3 regions of the Jeotgalibacillus sp. JSM ZJ347 genome follow, and region 1 is predicted to be linked to each of the others. Evidence: riboswitches for the same ligand, from Rfam matches in the RefSeq annotation. Region 1 holds a riboswitch; each other region holds the start of a gene.
What was found. Region 1 has a riboswitch for thiamine pyrophosphate ahead of ACH6CZ_RS06995 (YkoF family thiamine/hydroxymethylpyrimidine-binding protein). Riboswitches for the same ligand answer to the same signal wherever they lie in the genome.

Region 1 (5,834 bases):
CTGCAGGATCAGTTATTTCAATCGTATGATGATAAGCACCGTTAAAAAACATTGTATCATCCTCAGCAGCAGTCACTTCATAGTCTTTTGCAGGACCGCGTGGTGCTTTTAACGTCACAGTCTCATGCGGTGTCGCACTCATCCAGTTAATCACAAGACTTTCTGCCCCGTCTTCAACGAAAAAACTTTCAGATGCTTTACCATTTTGTTCTCCTCCTCTTAATAGCGTATCAAGAGGCTTGATTTTTTCTTCCTTTTCTTCCATCATACTAAAAGCTGAAAAAGCAGCTGCACGCTGTGTTGTTAAATAAGGCTGGAAGATCGAGAGTGTATTATAGCCTTTATTGATTTCTCCGTGATTCCAGTTCCCAACAGCCAGGCTTCTGCTGTAAGGCAGCTGAGCACTCGCAACAGACACAACACCATCATTTGGCCCTGAAATGAAACCGCTTCCAAACCAATACGCACTGAACCATGGTCCGGTACGTGTACCAGCAAGTGAAAAATAGCTGTTCTGAGCGACTTCCCATCGACTATCCGTAATGGAACGGAAGTAATTCATCGTTCCCGTCTGAAGACTTTGCGTCCCTTCACTGTTTTGTCCAATCAGACTGGCAAGCCAGCCGAGTGACGTGCTATTTGCGAGATCTGCAAGTTCACTTCCATAGTGAGGCGAGCTGAGTGTAATGACATTCGATACAAGCGGGTATTTCCCCTCATAAATCAGGGCAACCTGCGTATCAACGCCGCCTTTACTGAATGCCACAATGACAAGCTTTTTCCCGCCAAAATGGGCAGAAATCTCTTCAAGCTGACCTGCAAGCATGGCGCCATTATCCCAATAACTTTTTGGTGTACCACCTGAGTCATTCAACTCGACAAAAGCGGTCTCATAGCCTGCTGTAACAGCACGGCTGTACATATCATTTTCGTTGTACCAGACAGTTGAATCATTTGTCAGACCCTGAACAAATACAATCGCAGGCTTTGCAGAGTCTATGTAGGCAGGGGCTTCACCAATACTGATCGTACCGGGTACAAGTGAATTACCCGGTGTCTTAAATCCTCCGGCAAAAGCGGCAGACGGCAGTGACAAAAACAGGAACACAGCAATAAACAGGGATAGCGTTTTTCTCATCCAATCCTCTCCTTTATAGACTGTATCGGGAAACCCCGACCATGTATGTATTTCGACACCCGGAAGGTAAATCCTGTATGTTTTATAATTAAATTATTATTTATTTATATGTGAGTGAAGGTTGAATGCAGGCAGGCGTAGTTGTCGCTGTTTTCTCTTAAGTTGTAGCATTCCCCTCTAAGGTTGTAGCGATACACCCGGGAACTTGTAGTAATCCCACGACAACTTGTAGCAATCAAGCCTGCTTACGGCAGCAATTCCAAGTTTATAATGCCGTATCCATCAGCTCCAAACCAAAAAAGCCGGATACCCCATCAGATATCCGGCTCAGCATCACTATTCTTTTTCAAACGTCTTCGTGCTTCTCACCGTATCAATTGGCCGCACCTTACTTTCGATCTCTTCACGTTTTGGCTCGAAAAACGGTGGCAGCGACAGCTTTTCTCCAAGCGTCTCATATGGCTCATCACCCATGAACCCTGGACCGTCCGTTGCAAACTCAAACAGAATCTGCGGCGCCACTCTTGAATAAAGTGACTTAAAGAAGAAACGATCGACAAATCCCGATGTCGGGAAGCCAAAGCTCTTCATACGCTCGTCCCACTCATCGAGCATCTCTCTGTCTTCAAGCCTGAAAGCTGCATGGTGCACCGTGCCGAAGCCCTGTTGCGCCTGCGGTAAAAAGGTGTTGTGCTCAACAATCACACTGGCACCATTTCCGCCTTCTCCTACTTCAAATAAATGAAATGACTGTTCAGCGGCCGTTTCTTTAAATAACAATACCTTTTCAAGCATTTCTTTAAAATAATCAAAGCGGTCAACGCGGACAAATAACGGTCCAAGCCCTGCAATCGCATATTCAAGCGGTACAGGTCCGTTCTGCCACGGGGTCCCTGCTTCCACACCCTGATCGTTTTCATCTGATATCAACTGATACTGCTGATCATCAAAGTCAACGAATGAAATCGTCTTTTTACCAAACTGCTCCTGCACACCCTTATGCTTCACATTCAAACGGTCAAACCGCTTCTCCCAGTAATCAATTGCAGCATCACTCGGCACGCGGAAAGATGTTTTTGAAATTTCATTCGTTCCGTGATTTCCTTTTGGGATACCAGGAAAATCAAAGAACGTCATATCTGTACCGGGATTTCCAGTATCATCAGCAAAGAACAAATGATACGTCTGGATATCATCCTGATTCACTGTTTTTTTAACCAGCCTCATACCAAGTACATAAGTGAAAAACTCGTAATTTTTTTCAGCACTGCTTGTGATCGCAGTAACGTGGTGAATGCCTTTTAATGCTTTAATCGACATATTCATGAGCCTCCTCCAGTGCAATGTTCATACCCATAGCATCTAATGATTTCATATTGAATGCAAGAATTATGACTGCTCAAGTGTTTAAAATGTAAATCCACCTGAAAGTGCTTCATAATAAGGAGTAACAGCATGAAAGGAGGAGCAATGATATGAGTATTCCGAAAGTGGATTTTTACTTTGGCGCGCTGCTTTCACATCTCGTTAACCGCGGATTCTCACCTGTCATGAAAGAAGGCGGGCAGGATCGCAGAATCTATGCGCTTGAAAATGAGATAGACAGCTATTTCATCTATGCAAAATACTCGTTTACCCCCCGTTTTAAAAAAGAATCGCGTATCTGGACCTTCTCCTTTTACGATACAGAAATGGAAAAAACACTTCGCAGCCAGCATGACAACCAATACCTGTTTGCGTTTATCTGTGGTGAAGAAGACCTTCAGAACACTGAAATCATCTTACTGACAGCAAGCGAAGTTTCAGAGTGTATTAAAACCTCAGAATCCGGCCGGAAGTGGCTGACGATCGAAATGGCGGACCGCAAAAGAACACTTACTGTTCGAGGAAGTGCACATTCGAAGCCCGGGTATTCACTTAAGATCACACGCAGCACTGACCAGCGTCTTGAAGAACTGCCAACCATGCTTTTTTAAAAAGGAGACATGCATCTATGACGACCGAATTACCGTCTAACTTAAGCAAACCCTCTCAGCGCGCATTCGCTCAGGCAGGTATTAAAACGATGGATGATATTAGCAAGTACACTGAAAACGAGCTGGTTACCCTTCACGGCGTTGGACCAAAAACAATCAGACAGTTGAAAGAAGCCGGTGGTTCTTTTAAAAATACGTAAGAGGTGACGATTCATATGATGACCATCATACTAATCCTTTTTGTGTTTTTTATTACTTTTTGTATCAGCGCCCTGATGAATATCCTCAATAACACGATGCAGGGCAGGCACTGGTTTTACTCCGTATTATTTAGCCTCGTGATTGCAATTATTGGCGTTCTCATTTTTGAACCAAGGGAATGATTTTTTAATAAAAAGGTATAATATGGTTATAATTAGTTTTTAGAGGTGTTGCACATTCCATTCTCTGGTGATATAGTGGTCGTGCATAGAAAATTAAATACCGTTATCTGCACTAGGGGTGCGAATTAGCTGAGATGTGAGCAATAGCTCCGATCCCTTATGACTCGATCAGGATAATACCTGCGTGAGGAAGTGTAGTGACTTCTCTTTTTATATCAGGAGCAGTGGCTACATCTTTCGCAGATGTGGTCTTTTTTTGTGCAAAAACTGCTCTTGGGAGGAATACAAAATGGAATGTGGAACTAGCAACATTGTGGGGTGCCGCTTTTCGCTGCACCCAATGACCGGAGATTTTATCCCTGTCATAAAAGGCGCGCTGGAGGCAACAGATCTGACGGGCGTCTGGAAGCATACAGATGACGTCTCAACTGTGATCCGTGGACAGGAACAGCATGTATTTAATGTGATCAAAGCGATTACGCTGCATGCTGCAAAAACGGGTGAACATGTTGCGATCAATGCAACTTTTTCAGCCGGCTGTCCTGGTGATACTGCAGGTGATTCTTATATGGACGTTGATCCGAACGTGCATAACCAGGATGAAACAAGACAGTACGTTTCTTCACAATTTGCGCTGTATCCGATGAATAACCCTGATTACATGAGTGTCATTTACCGGGAAGTGGATCGCGCAAAGGAGCGTGGTGTTTTCAATGACTCCATGCATTATGCAAGCGGCATTCATGGAGATATTCATGACGTATTTGATTTTTACGAGGAGACGTTTGGCAAAGCAAGGTCTGACGAACACCGTCATTTAGTGATGACTGTTTCAATGAGTATCAACAGTCCGTCTCATAAGGGGAATCATCATGCTTAAGAACTGGAAACTGAAAGAAGTTGTCATGATGTCGCTGTTTGCGGTTGTGTTCGGCATTATTTACCTATTGTTCTTACATGTCGGAAACATCTGGGCTTCACTCATTGGTCCGATTGCTTATGAGTGGATCTTTGGGATCTGGTTTATTGTGTCTATTATCGTGATGGCGATCATCCGAAAGCCTGGCGCTGCAGTCATTCCTGAGACGATGGCTGCTGCGATTGAAGTGATGCTTGGGAATGCAGTCGGCCCCCGTCTGATTTTAGCAGGTGTCATACAGGGGCTGGGAGCAGAAGCAGTTTTCGCAGCCACAAGATATCGTCATTTCAACCTCGGCATTTATATGATGGCCGGAGCAGGGGCTGCAGTATTCAGCTTTGTGTATGGTTACTTACTGGGTGGATTTGCAGCACTCAGCACTGAATATGTATTACTGATGTTTGTGATTCGTGTAATGAGTGGCGCGATTATTGCAGGAGTAGGCGGTAAATATCTGGTTGACGCACTGCTTGCAACAGGCTCACTGAGAGGCTATGCCATTACTAAGCGTGATGTACATGCATAATGTCATCTCTTTGGAGGATGTGTCATTTCGATTTCCTGATGATGAACGGACTGTTTTTAAAGAGGTACATTTCAATGTTCAGGCGGGTGAACGTGTGGTGATCACAGGTCCGAGCGGGTGCGGAAAGTCTTCTCTTTTATACCTGCTCAACCGGCTTTATCCTGAAAACTGTGACGGTATTGTCTCCGGACAGATCAAGCTGTTTGGTAAAGCGGCTGCTGACTATGAGCCGGGTGAAATTAATCAGCGGATTGCGACTGTTTTTCAGGATCCTGACAGCCAGTTTTGCATGCAGACCGTTGAAGAGGAGCTTGCTTTTACACTTGAAAATGTGAAAGTGCCAGCAGCTCAGATCAATCACCGCATTCAAAAGGTGTTAAAAGAAACAGGCCTTGAAGCCTTCAGGGATTCCGTGATCCAGACACTTTCAGGCGGACAGAAGCAGCGCGTTGCAACTGCCTGTGCATGGGTACTGGAACCTGAGATTCTACTGCTTGATGAACCACTCACACATTTAGATCCGGTGACCGCTCAGGAGTTTGTCGCCTGGCTACGCGGACTTCATGAATCCAGAAACCTGACAGTGATTGCGATTGATCATCAGGCTGCTTTGTGGGATGACTTCTTTGACCGGGAATGGCAGATGGTCGAAGCAAAACCGGTGGAACCTTCAATCGCCAGAGTGCCCCTACAATCTGATGAAGTTGTGCTCTCTGCTAAAGAACTGGCTGTAGAGCCAATCGTCTCGCCGGCTACTCTCAATTTGAAAAAAGGTGAAATTGCTGTACTAGCAGGTCCAAACGGCAGCGGTAAATCAACGCTGCTAAAGGCTTTATGCGGATTAAAATCCACCGGAGGAACTGTCGATCCGAAAAGAATCGGTTACGTGCCC
Region 2 (5,834 bases), on a different contig from region 1:
TGCAGCACGTTCATTTAGGTATAGAATCGTACGATTACGATCTATAATCGTGACCATAGAAGATTGGTCCAGCACATGTTTCAGGTAATTCATTTCACTAACCGTTAGCCTAAGTTTTTCTTCGGTTTCATCCAGCTTTTCTTTCATTTCTATTTTATCAGTAACGTCTACTTTATAAATGAAATAACGAAAAGGTCTTCCTTCGTCGTCAAACATTGGTACAATTGTAGAGTTTACCCACAGCGGTGATCCATCTTTCTTTTGGTTCAACATCTCACCCTGCCAGAGACGCCCCTGTCTGATCTGCTTTAATGCATCGTTCAGTTGGTTAACACTATAATCGGGATGAAGTAGCATTGAAAAATGAGCATTCATCAGCTCTTCTTCTGAATACTGTGTAGTTTCACAAAAATTTTCATTTACAAACTCAAAGCGACCGTGAAGATCAATAAAAGCAACGGCGAGGTGATGGTCGACAGCAGCGATAATATTTTCAATTGCTAAGGAGTCTGAATAGGGCATAATTCTGTTCCTTTTTTTACTAATCATAATACGCGCATTGGGTATATTTGAAAAGGGGAAATTGACAAATTCTTTATAAAAAAATTGTCAAAAGCCCCTTCATCCCAGTGATATCAAGGAAAGATGGATTAAAAATCTATCTTTTAATTATGAAGTGAGAAAGCAGCATTTTTCATTTTTTTAGATGTAACTACCCCAATTACTGCACCACTGATACTTGAAGCGAGAAATGCCGGCATAAAATAAAAGAACCCGGCTTCAGTACCCATTAAAATGGCTGCATAAGGAACTGCGACAAGTGACGCAATGACCCCTGTTCCTATTATTTCACCGGCCGCTGCCAACCAGACGCGCCCACTCCATAAGTAAAACAGACCTGCAAGAGCTGCACCGATCATGCCTCCTGGAAATGCAAGAAGTGATCCTGTTCCGGTTAATATGCGAATCAGTCCCGTCACAAAAGCGATTGCAACGGCCGGACCCGGGCCAAATAATACGCCTGCCATGACGTTGATTGCATGCTGTACTGGATAAGCTCTTGCGACACCTGCCGGAAATGAGACAAATGCCGAACCTGCTACTGCAATAGCAACAAGCATGGCCATCAGAACAAGCTTTTTGGTACTCATACATTCTCCCTCCGATAAGAAGCAGTCAGCCGTTTAACTTCCTGCTGAACATTTTCTGCTTCTGTAACAGCTGATATGACTGCAATACCTTCAGCACCAGCTTCCCATACAGATCCTGCATTTGATGCAGTGATTCCACCAATGCCAACAACAGGAATATATGGAAACTCGTTCTTTACACGAATGATTTTAGCCACACCTGAAGGTTCTTTTGCATCCGGCTTACTTTTTGTACCGTATATCGGTCCCATGCCCAGATAATCAGCACCATCTTCTACTGCATGTTCAGCTTCTTCAAGTGAATGTACTGAAACACCAAGGAACATCTTATGACCGATTTTTGCTCTTACAGTTTGCGCACAAGTATCCTCCTGACCAACATGAATACCATCAGCACTAATTTCACAGGCCAGGTCAACATGATCATTGATGATAAAAGGAACATGATATAAACGGCACAGCGCCTGACATTTCAGTGCAAATTCCTTTAAAGGCTGACCGGTCAGTGCGCCAGGTCCCTTTTCTCTTAACTGGAAATAGCTGATTCCTCCTTTCAATGCTTCCTCAAGAAGCAGGAGAGGATCCATCTGACCGGTATTCGGGGTACCAAAAATCAAATAAACAGCAGGCTTAGTGAACATATCCGATCATCTCCTTTTGTGCATAATGACGGTACGCGCTGTGGTTCGTCGGTCCGTGACCCGCACCTATATTTAACGAATGCTCAATCGCACTTTGAATAAATTTCTTCGCTGTCAGGAAAGCATCTTCAATAGATTGTCCTTTTGCGAACTCTGCTGCAAGGGCAGCTGAAAATGTGCACCCTGTACCATGTGTATGCTTTGTAGGAATACGTGAGGATCTTAGCACTAATGAACCACCATACTGGTCGAGATAATAATCTTCGGTAAAGTCAGGATCTTCACCGTGTCCTCCCTTCACCAGCACCCCCTGCGCGCCGCTTTCAAGTATCTTCTCAGCAGCCATTCGTCTTGTCGTTTCATCCGATATACTGATACCGCTTAACGCTTCTGCTTCAGGTATATTCGGAGTGACTACAGCAGCAAGGGGCAAAAGATTTTCAATCAATGAATCCTTCGCCTCCTCCCGCAGCAGGCTGGCTCCTCCTTTAGCGATCATGACCGGGTCAACAATCAAATGCTTCCATTCATAATACTTAATATATTTTGCTACCGTCTGAATCGTCTTAACATCAAACAGCATACCGGTTTTAAGCGCTGCAATCTCAAAGTCTTCACCCACTGCCTGCAGCTGCTTTTCCAGATTGCCGACCGGTACTGGAGCAACGTCTTTTACCCCCAGCGTATTTTGAGCTGTGACGGCAGTTATAACTGATGTCCCAAATACACCCAGTTCCTGAAATGTTTTAATATCAGCCTGAATCCCTGCTCCGCCTCCTGAATCTGAACCTGCAATTGTTAGTACCTGCTTCATCGTGTGCCTCCTTTTTGAAATCTGCTCTCATTCATTTCATACACTGCGTCAAGGAACGCAGTTTTAAAGCTCCCCGGACGATATGACACAGCAGCTGCTTTTTCACCTGCTTCACCATAAAATTGAACAGCCTCTGCTACAGCATCAACTGATTGTTCAACAGTTAAAAACGCTGCAGTCACACTTGAAAGTAAACAACCCATTCCGGTAACAGAAGACATTATCTGACGCCCTGCCTGGATCTCATGCACAACCTCACCGTCTGTCACGATATCAACTGCACCTGTCACAGCGATAATCAGGTTATATGTCCTAGCAGCTTCTAAAGCGATTGAAGTAAGATCAGCATCACCCTCCCCGGCATCAACACCTTTTGCAGACCAATCTCTTCGCATAATGGCAGCAAGTTCTCCTGCATTACACCTTAGAGCTGTGATCTTAACTCCCTTTAATATTTCATCAATAGCTGAGAGTCGATAAGAGGTTGCACCGGCCCCTACAGGATCAAGCACAACTGGTATGCCTGTTTTATTTGCTGCTCTGCCTGCATGTATCATACTCTCAACTGATCGCTTATTAAGTGTTCCTATATTCAACGATAGTGCGTCTGCAATAGACGTAAGTTCCTCTACTTCTTCAAGCTCATCCCCCATAACCGGTGAAGCACCGAGTGCTAACATTCCATTCGCCTGAAAATTGGCGACAACGTAGTTCGTTATACAGTGAACCAGCGGCTTCTTTTCTCTTAGCTGTTTAATCATTTTTGACACGCTCCTTTAATTGAATTGCCCAGCTTTCTTTCGTCCATGCCTGCTCCCAGAAGTTCAACTCGTAATAGCTGCTTCTGCTGAAGTGAGCCTTTAATTCTTTGATTCTCTCGTCTGAAAGATCCTCTGCCAGTTCATTCATTCTGTTAATTTGTTCTTCTACGAGCTCTCCGAACCATTCAGAACCATATGTTTCAATCCACTTTTGATAAATTGGGTGCTCCGGCTTTTCATTCTTCAAACGCTCACCAATTTCATAGTAGAGCCAGTAGCACGGCAGGATCGCAGCAAGCACATCAGCCAGGTCCCCTTTAGCTGAGCGGTACATATGGGACACATATGCATAAGCAGTAGGAGACGGCTCAAAACGCCTCCAGTCCTCATCTGTCACTCCAAGCAGTTCCATAAAGGATTCATGCAGCGCAAGCTCAGCTGCACACGTCTGCTCTGAGTGATGTGCAAAGCTTTTTGTCGTCTTCAGATCCTTTGCTTTCACAGCACCAATCGCCTGTACCTTTGCAAAATGCGTTAAATAATATGCATCCTGCATCACATAAAACTTAAATACATCAAGCGGCAAACTCCCTTCAGCAATCCCTTTTACAAAAGGGTGCTCAAAGCTTGCTTCCCAAAGATCGTTACACTCTTTTCTTACATCTGAACAAAAAGTCATAATTTCTCCTCCTTCGTATAATAAATCTGACAAAACGCTTACTAAATAAACATTATTTAAGCTATTTATTGTATTTGAACAGCTGATAATTGTAGCGTAAGGGGGTGACTCCTATGGCAGGAAGGGACAGGTGAGACAGAGCACGGCGCAGCCTGCTGGCTCACCGCCCGGCCATAGAAAGCGTCCCCCTGAAGCGGAAATTATCAGCCCACTTTACAAATACCAACAAAAAACGCCGCCTTCCAATTTCTCTGGAAAGCGGCGTATATTAAAAGGTTCGCATATACGGCCACTTCCCTACGCTGGTATGATCCAGATCAGGTTCAAAGGGTCCGGACAACAGTCCGTCTCAGCCGGTTTAACCGGCTCCCCCAGTGGGTGTTATTCTATTCAATTATTACTGCAGATTGTCTACTGTTCTGCCATCTGCTTCAACGCCCTTTAAATACTTGATCCGGCGCTGTGCAGACGTTTCACTTACCTGCTCGTCCGCATGGTATGAAGAACGAACCATTGGACCTGCTTCACAATGCTTGAATCCTTTAGAAAGGGCAATTTCCTTCAGCTCTGCGAATTCATCCGGGTGATAATAACGCACAACATCAAGATGCTTTTTCGTTGGCTGCAGGTACTGACCAAGTGTCAGGATATCTACATTGTGTGCACGCAGATCATCCATCGCTTCAATCAGCTCTTCCTTCGTTTCACCAAGACCAACCATGATACTTGATTTTGTCGGGATATTCGGCGCAATTTCTTTTACACGTGCAAGCAGTTCAAGTGAACGGTCATACATCGCACGCGCACGTACTCTTTTCGTCAGACGGCGAACCGTTTCGATATTGTGGTTGAAAATATCCGGCTCTGCATCCATTAGTGTATGAAGGCTTTCATAATCACCTTTCATATCTGAAGGTAATACTTCGACTGTACAGCTTGGCAGACGGCGGTGAATCGCACGGACTGTCTCAGCAAATACTGCAGCGCCCCCGTCATTCAAGTCATCACGCGCAACCGCTGTGACAACGACGTGTTTTAAGCCCATCATTTCAGTAGACTCTGCCACACGTTCAGGCTCGCCCCAGTCAAGCTCATTCGGCAGACCTGTTTTCACTGCACAAAAGCGACATGCTCTCGTACACGTATCCCCAAGAATCATAAATGTCGCCGTTTTACGCTCACTCCAGCATTCGTGAATATTCGGACACTTCGCCTCTTCACATACTGTATTCAGCTTCTTCTCACGCATCATTTTCTTCAGCTTTTTATAGGAATCATTCGTATTTAACTTTACCTTCAACCATTCGGGTTTACGTACATGTTCTTTTGCATTTGTCATACTCTCTGTCTCCCTTCCCGCTTATAGCTCCATTCTTCACTCTTATACTTCTCTTCTAGCTCTGCTGCTGCTCTTAACATCTCTTCTGGCGGTGTAAAAGGTTCCAGATGAATATCGAGCCCTTTCATGAACCCTTCTCTAAATGCATGATTCACTTCTTCAAATGTGACAGGACGTTCAAGCACGTCATTAATTGCGACGGCTCTTTTTGTAAATGCGCGTCGTGCACGCTCCTTTACTTTTTCACTTGGATAAATAAATAAATCAAATAGCTTTTCAAGATCCATTGAAATCGGGATAGAACCATGCTGTAAAATAACACCTTTTTTACGTGTCTGCGCACTTCCGGCTGCCTTTTTACCGTCAACTATCAACTCATACCATGACGGCTCTTCAAAGCAGACGGCTGATCCGTTCTGCTTCTGCTTTTCCTCAGGAATCGAAAACTC
Region 3 (5,834 bases), on a different contig from region 1:
AAGGTCATACACTGGATTTTGAAAGATGGTTTGATGGAGAAACTGAACAATTAATTCTTTCAACAAGGGCTCAAATGGAAGTTCCGGGACTCAAGCCTTTAAAAGAAGCTCTCCCAGAGGAAGTGAGCTACCTGCAAATTAAAATGACACTTGTAAAAAACCAGCTCGTCTGAAGGATTTTTTTCTCTCTGAAGGGAATAGAAGACAGACAGGAGGTTTTTACATGAAACAGTTTTGGACAAATTTCTTTGCGCTTGCAGCTGTCATCACCGTTAATGCGCTGGCAAATATACTTCCGATTAACGGGCAGACAACAGGCGAGATTTCAAACCGGCTAAATGTGTTATTCACACCTGCAGGCTACGTATTTTCAATATGGGGACTGATCTATTTACTGCTGGGCTTATGGGTATTAAAAGGTGCTTTTAAATCTCAGAGAAAAAGAGAAGTATATAAAACCACTTCTTTTATGTTTCTCGTCAGCTGCCTTTTGAATATATCCTGGATTCTGCTGTGGCACTATGAATTTTTCCCTGTATCGGTCGCAGTTATTGTCGGCTTATTAATTTCAATTATTATTATTTACGCTAAAATCAAACAGACAAAGCACAGCTTTTTTGATCTCCTCCCCTTCTCTGTTTACATGGGATGGGTTAGTGTAGCGACCGTTGCCAATACAGCCTACACAGTCAATGAAGCCGGCTGGGACGGGCTTGGCATTTCATCACCTGTCTGGACGATCGCACTGCTGCTGATTGCAACAGCGCTCGCACTCGGTATCCGCTATAAGGAAAGCGATTGGGTGTATCCGCTTGTATTCGTCTGGGCATTCATCGGTATAGGTGTACAAAATGAAGGTGAAGAATCTGCCGTCGTGTTCACTGCTTATGTGCTGAGTGTCATCATTCTGATTGGACTATTTGTCTTCCGCAAAAAGAGAACATCCGGATACAGCAGCAGGACACTAAGTTTCAAATAATCAACGGCACACTCACCTTTCAACTAGGTTAGAATAGTGAAAGAAGTTTCTTTGAAGAGAGGGTTTATGTTGGACGGGCAATTACTATTTGCAATGTTTCTGGTCACACTGCTGGTGGGACCAATATTAATGACGATCTCAATCGTGTTTGGAATCAGAAAAAAAGTGAAGTGGCTCTGGATCACGAATGTATTTTTCCTTGTATTTTCATTTGTAATTGCAGCCTACTATGTGCTGCAGATTGACCAGATTGCCACTCAGAACCCCACGCCTGGAGGAAGCGGAGTACTTGTGATGCTATTAATCTCATCATGGATTTCAGTTCCAACAGCATTATCATTCTTCCTGCTTGCAGCTGCCATTTTTATGGAGCAGCGCCGGAAAACAAAACTGAATCAGGCATAACAAAAGGACTTGTGGTGATCACAAGTCCTTTTGTTTATGCTTTTTTAGATTCTGTTAAAATCAGTGGTTCGCCCTTTGTAATCACGATTGTATGCTCAATCTGTGCAACCAGGCTGCCATCCGGTGTCTTATACGTCCAGCCGTCATTCTGTTCTTCAACGAAATCTGCCCCTGAAGAAATAAACGGTTCAAATGCAAGTACGGTCCCTTCCTTTAACAACTCATTATCCCACGGATCATGATAGTTCAGGATATGGTCCGGCGCTTCATGCAGCGACTTTCCAACACCGTGACCTGTCAGGTTCGTAATCACCTGATAGCCATTTTGCTTTGCCACACGGGATACTGTTTTTCCGAGCTGGCTCTTTTTAGAACCTGCTTTTGCTTTCTTAAGTGCAAGTGTAAAAGCCTGTTCTGCAGTTGCGCACAGCTTTTCAAGTTCAGCATTTTCACCTACAACAAAAGAAATACCTGTGTCAGCAAAATACCCATCCAGAGAGCCTGAAACATCAATGTTTACAAGGTCCCCGTCCTTAATCACCCGGTCACCCGGGATACCGTGCGCTACTTCATCATTTACACTAATACATGTATAACCAGGGAAATCATATTCACCTTTTGGACCTGAAATGGCACCATATTGCTCAAATTTCTGCTTACCGATCTCATCAAGCTCAGCAGTTGTTACACCGGGCTTGGTTGCTGCACGCATGTCATCGCGGATCTCAGCAACAATGGCGCCGATCTTTTTCAGCGCTTCTAATTCTTCATTCGTCTGTACGATCATACCGATTCTCTCCTTGCTTTATAATGGTTCACTATATCATATGTATGGTGGGGAATGCATGAAAGATGCTATTTATTCTATAACCGTTTAATTTCCGCTTCAGGGGGACGCTTTCCGTGGCCGGGCGGTGAGCCAGCAGGCTTCGCCATGCTCTGTCTCACCTGTCCCTTCCTGCCACAGGAGTCGCCCCCTTACGCTCCACTTAAACTATGTATTTCTTCCTTTAAGATAGTAAACCAAATAATATTTTGTAGTTAGTAAAATATACACCACCACTAAAAATCTAAAAAAAGATGGCGTTTGTGTTAAAAGCCATCTTCTTTTTAATATTAAATTTAGGTTCATTGAAGCGTAAGGCTGCGACTCCGAGACGATTAGAGGGAAGCCGAGACCCTACAGCCGAAGGCGAGGAGGTTTGGCAACCTCCGTCTGGAAAGCGTCCGCCTGAAGCGTAAATGAACCGGTTCTTTAAATAATTCAGGCACTTGTCATCTGACGGTTTGTCGCAACTCTTGGCACTGAAATCAGCAGCGTTGCAAGGACAATGGATGTTAGAATGAACGCAGGACCCATGTAAGAGCCGTTATAGCCAAGTGAGAATAACCAGGCCGGTACACCTTCACTGCCTGATCCAAAGAAGATCACGCCGGCAAGGAAATGACAGATAAATCTCAGCAGCGCGCCAATAAATACGCCAACTGTAATAAAGACTGCCGCTTTTTTCATTGAGCCTTCCTCAAGTGAACGCTTCACAACACCTGCAAACAGCCCTGCAAATCCAATCACAGTGAATGCCAGCGGATAATCAAGAATCCCCTGAACCGGATCAATAATATAAGCACCAAACATTGTCTGCAGCAGCCCTACCAGAAATCCTGTCAGCAGTCCGCCTTTCAGACCCCAGCGGAATGCCATCAATACGATTGGTACCATCACAAAACTGATAGATCCTCCCTGTGGCCAGAGACTGAATGAAAACTGGTCCAGGATAATGCCGATTGCTGAAAAAATCGCAACCTCCACTAAAAATAATAACTTCTTACGCTCCATTTACATCTTCCTCCTTTTGCGAAATTGATGCAGCTCGCACAGAGGGGAATTCAACGGGCCTTTAAAAATATAAAAAGGCCCCTGGGGATAGAAACCCAGAGACCTTGAAAAAGTCCGTTTCCATCCACATTCCTGCGTAAGCATTAACTTACAGGTTCGAAGGGTCTGAACAGATCTGTTCACTCTCAGCCAATATGGCTCCCCTTGTGGAAATTGCATCTGTTAATATTGTAACCCATATTTTGAATCATGTCATCTTCTCCACATTTTGTATGCTATACTATTACACGTCTAATTTACTAAGATAGGAGGTTCCCGAATCACATGCATTGGCTGAAAAAAAGATTTATTGGCGGCAGAATTTTAAAGACGGGTGTCGCAGTATTTATTACTGCCCTGATCTGTCAGCTATTCAATTTACCTGTGGTCTTCGCTGTTATTACCGCAATTGTAACGATTGAACCGACAGCTGCCGATTCAATTAAAAAGGGCATGATCCGCTTTCCGGCATCTGCGATCGGGGCCTCCATTGCAATGCTTGCCACTTTTTTACTTGGAGATACAGCAATTACATATACAATCTCAGCAGTACTGACAATCTGGATCTGCTATAAGCTGAAGCTTGATGCAGGTATGCTGGTTGCGACACTGACAGCAGTGGCCATGATACCCGGTACAGAAGATCACTTTTTGCTTGAATTTATTAAAAGACTTGGTACTACCGGTATCGGAATTTTAACTTCCACACTCGTTAACTTTTTACTGATGCCGCCTAAATATAAAGATCAGATCCTAACACTCATTTCTAATGCACAGTCCAAGCTCACTCAGCTGCTGGCTGAAAGAATGAATGAACTGTTGGATCAGAAAGACTCGGCAATGAATCTTGAAACCGCCTCCAACCAGCTTCGCACCCAGCTTGACCGCGCAGAAATGTTCTGCAGGTTCCAGCTTCAGGAATGGCACTACCATTCTTATAAACGCGAGGAAATGAACGAAATTCAGATGCTGCAAAAGAAGATTTATCTGCTCAGGCAGCTGTCTTTTCATTTAGCAAATCTGATCTCGCTGCCTTCAGATGATGCACCTGATTGGTCGATTGAAGAAAAACAGGCAGTCCGGACACTTGTCTCACAGCTGAATAACCGGATCATTAGAACAGGCCAACAGGAGCCAATGGACGCCGATGCGCTGGCTTTGCTCCGTCATGAACTGAAGGGTGAGACGGATGAAGACGAGCTGCCGGATAAAAGTTATATTTATTTTGAATTATTAACGATTCACGCATTGCTGAAGAAGCGCAGATCGTTTGTTAAGGTACCGAGCGCGAGACCGGAAGAACTTTAATTTTGGAAAATGCGAGAAGCCGGGGATTGCTCCCCGGCTTGTTTCATTGAATAAACCAGTTTTGCGTTTATGAGTCAATAGTCACGAAGTGTCGAAGTGTACCTATTAAGCGTCGAACATCACTGTGTAAACAGCGAACACCACATGTTTACTCTCGAACATGCCTAAGCGAACGCCGAACATTAGCCGACGAACGCCGAACCACAGAACCATCGCGCAAGCACTACTACATCACATTAAAATACCTTGCATCAGGGTGCGCAAACACAATCGCTGATACGCTCGCTTCAGGCTCCATCATAAAGCCATCTGTCAGCTGGACCCCGATTTCCTCAGGGCTGATCAGCTTAAACAACTTCTCCTGATCTTCAAGCTCCGGACATGCAGGATACCCGAATGAGAAGCGCTGCCCCTGGTATTTAGCACTGAAGCGCTCCTGCATCGTAAAGTCAACAGGATCCGGGAAGCCCCAGCGGTCTCTCATCTGCTGGTGTAAGAGCTCTGCAAATCCTTCTGCTGTTTCAAGCGCAAGTGCCTGAAGTGCGTGACTTTCAAGGAATCTTCCTTCCTCTTTATAATGCTGTGCTTTTTCACGGATCCCTCTGCCTGCTGTGACGGTAAAGAATCCGACGTAATCCATTACGCCACTCTCTTTTGAACGAAGGTAATCAGCAAGACACAGATGTGGCGCTCTTGGCTGACGCGGAAATGTAAAACGTTCTATCTCCTGACCGGTTTCAGGGTGATAGATGATGACATCATCCCCTTCGCTCTGTGCCGGGAAGAACTGATACACCGCTGCAGGCGTAATCAATCCTTCTTGCTTCACATTCTGAATCAGGTGATCCACTGTTTCTTTTATCTTCAACGTCTTTTCATCCTTTTCTTCAAGCAGTCTTGAGATTTTACCTTTTACACCTAAATGGTGACCGAGAAGCATCTGCATATTGATATAGGCTTCAACGTGCGCCACTGAGTATGAGCTGATGACGTGACGTGTTGTATCATTTGGCACAAATACAGGTGCTTCTGCTACTGGAGGCTTCTCAAGCACACCGACTGCTGTTTCCTTGGTTGGTCTTGGTTCCTGTGACTGAAGCTTTTCCTGCTTTGCAAGGATTTCTTCACTCAGCTTTGCACGTTCAAGTTTATCCTGAAGCTGATTTGCAAGGCTGAGTCCGTTCATTGCGTCTTTTGCGTACAGGACAAGCCCATCGTAATGATTTGAGATCTTTGTATCGACAAATTTACGTGACAGCGCTGCAC

Region 2: it holds a riboswitch for thiamine pyrophosphate, as region 1 does, so the genes downstream of both, tenA (thiaminase II) here and ACH6CZ_RS06995 (YkoF family thiamine/hydroxymethylpyrimidine-binding protein) in region 1, are expected to answer to the same signal.
Region 3: it holds a riboswitch for thiamine pyrophosphate, as region 1 does, so the genes downstream of both, thiT (energy-coupled thiamine transporter ThiT) here and ACH6CZ_RS06995 (YkoF family thiamine/hydroxymethylpyrimidine-binding protein) in region 1, are expected to answer to the same signal.

Annotation. Positions count from the first base shown of each region.
Region 1 is NZ_JBISEN010000002.1:218,013-223,846, reverse strand. It holds gene ACH6CZ_RS07015 (esterase/lipase family protein) at 1-1,138, opposite strand, end outside; gene ACH6CZ_RS07010 (ring-cleaving dioxygenase) at 1,475-2,452, opposite strand; gene ACH6CZ_RS07005 (hypothetical protein) at 2,614-3,114, shown strand; gene ACH6CZ_RS07000 (helix-hairpin-helix domain-containing protein) at 3,132-3,314, shown strand; TPP riboswitch at 3,602-3,705, shown strand; gene ACH6CZ_RS06995 (YkoF family thiamine/hydroxymethylpyrimidine-binding protein) at 3,787-4,377, shown strand; gene ACH6CZ_RS06990 (ECF transporter S component) at 4,370-4,942, shown strand; gene ACH6CZ_RS06985 (ABC transporter ATP-binding protein) at 4,962-5,834, shown strand, end outside.
Region 2 is NZ_JBISEN010000009.1:29,386-35,219, forward strand. It holds gene ACH6CZ_RS15625 (PAS domain-containing protein) at 1-522, opposite strand, end outside; gene thiW (energy coupling factor transporter S component ThiW) at 666-1,151, opposite strand; gene thiE (thiamine phosphate synthase) at 1,148-1,792, opposite strand; gene thiD (bifunctional hydroxymethylpyrimidine kinase/phosphomethylpyrimidine kinase) at 1,782-2,606, opposite strand; gene thiM (hydroxyethylthiazole kinase) at 2,603-3,367, opposite strand; gene tenA (thiaminase II) at 3,360-4,046, opposite strand; TPP riboswitch at 4,324-4,429, opposite strand; gene lipA (lipoyl synthase) at 4,444-5,385, opposite strand; gene ACH6CZ_RS15660 (lipoate--protein ligase family protein) at 5,382-5,834, opposite strand, start outside.
Region 3 is NZ_JBISEN010000008.1:63,611-69,444, forward strand. It holds gene recQ (DNA helicase RecQ) at 1-173, shown strand, start outside; gene ACH6CZ_RS15450 (tryptophan-rich sensory protein) at 224-979, shown strand; gene ACH6CZ_RS15455 (hypothetical protein) at 1,049-1,384, shown strand; gene map (type I methionyl aminopeptidase) at 1,419-2,171, opposite strand; gene thiT (energy-coupled thiamine transporter ThiT) at 2,649-3,221, opposite strand; TPP riboswitch at 3,334-3,436, opposite strand; gene ACH6CZ_RS15470 (FUSC family protein) at 3,546-4,568, shown strand; gene metH (methionine synthase) at 4,795-5,834, opposite strand, start outside.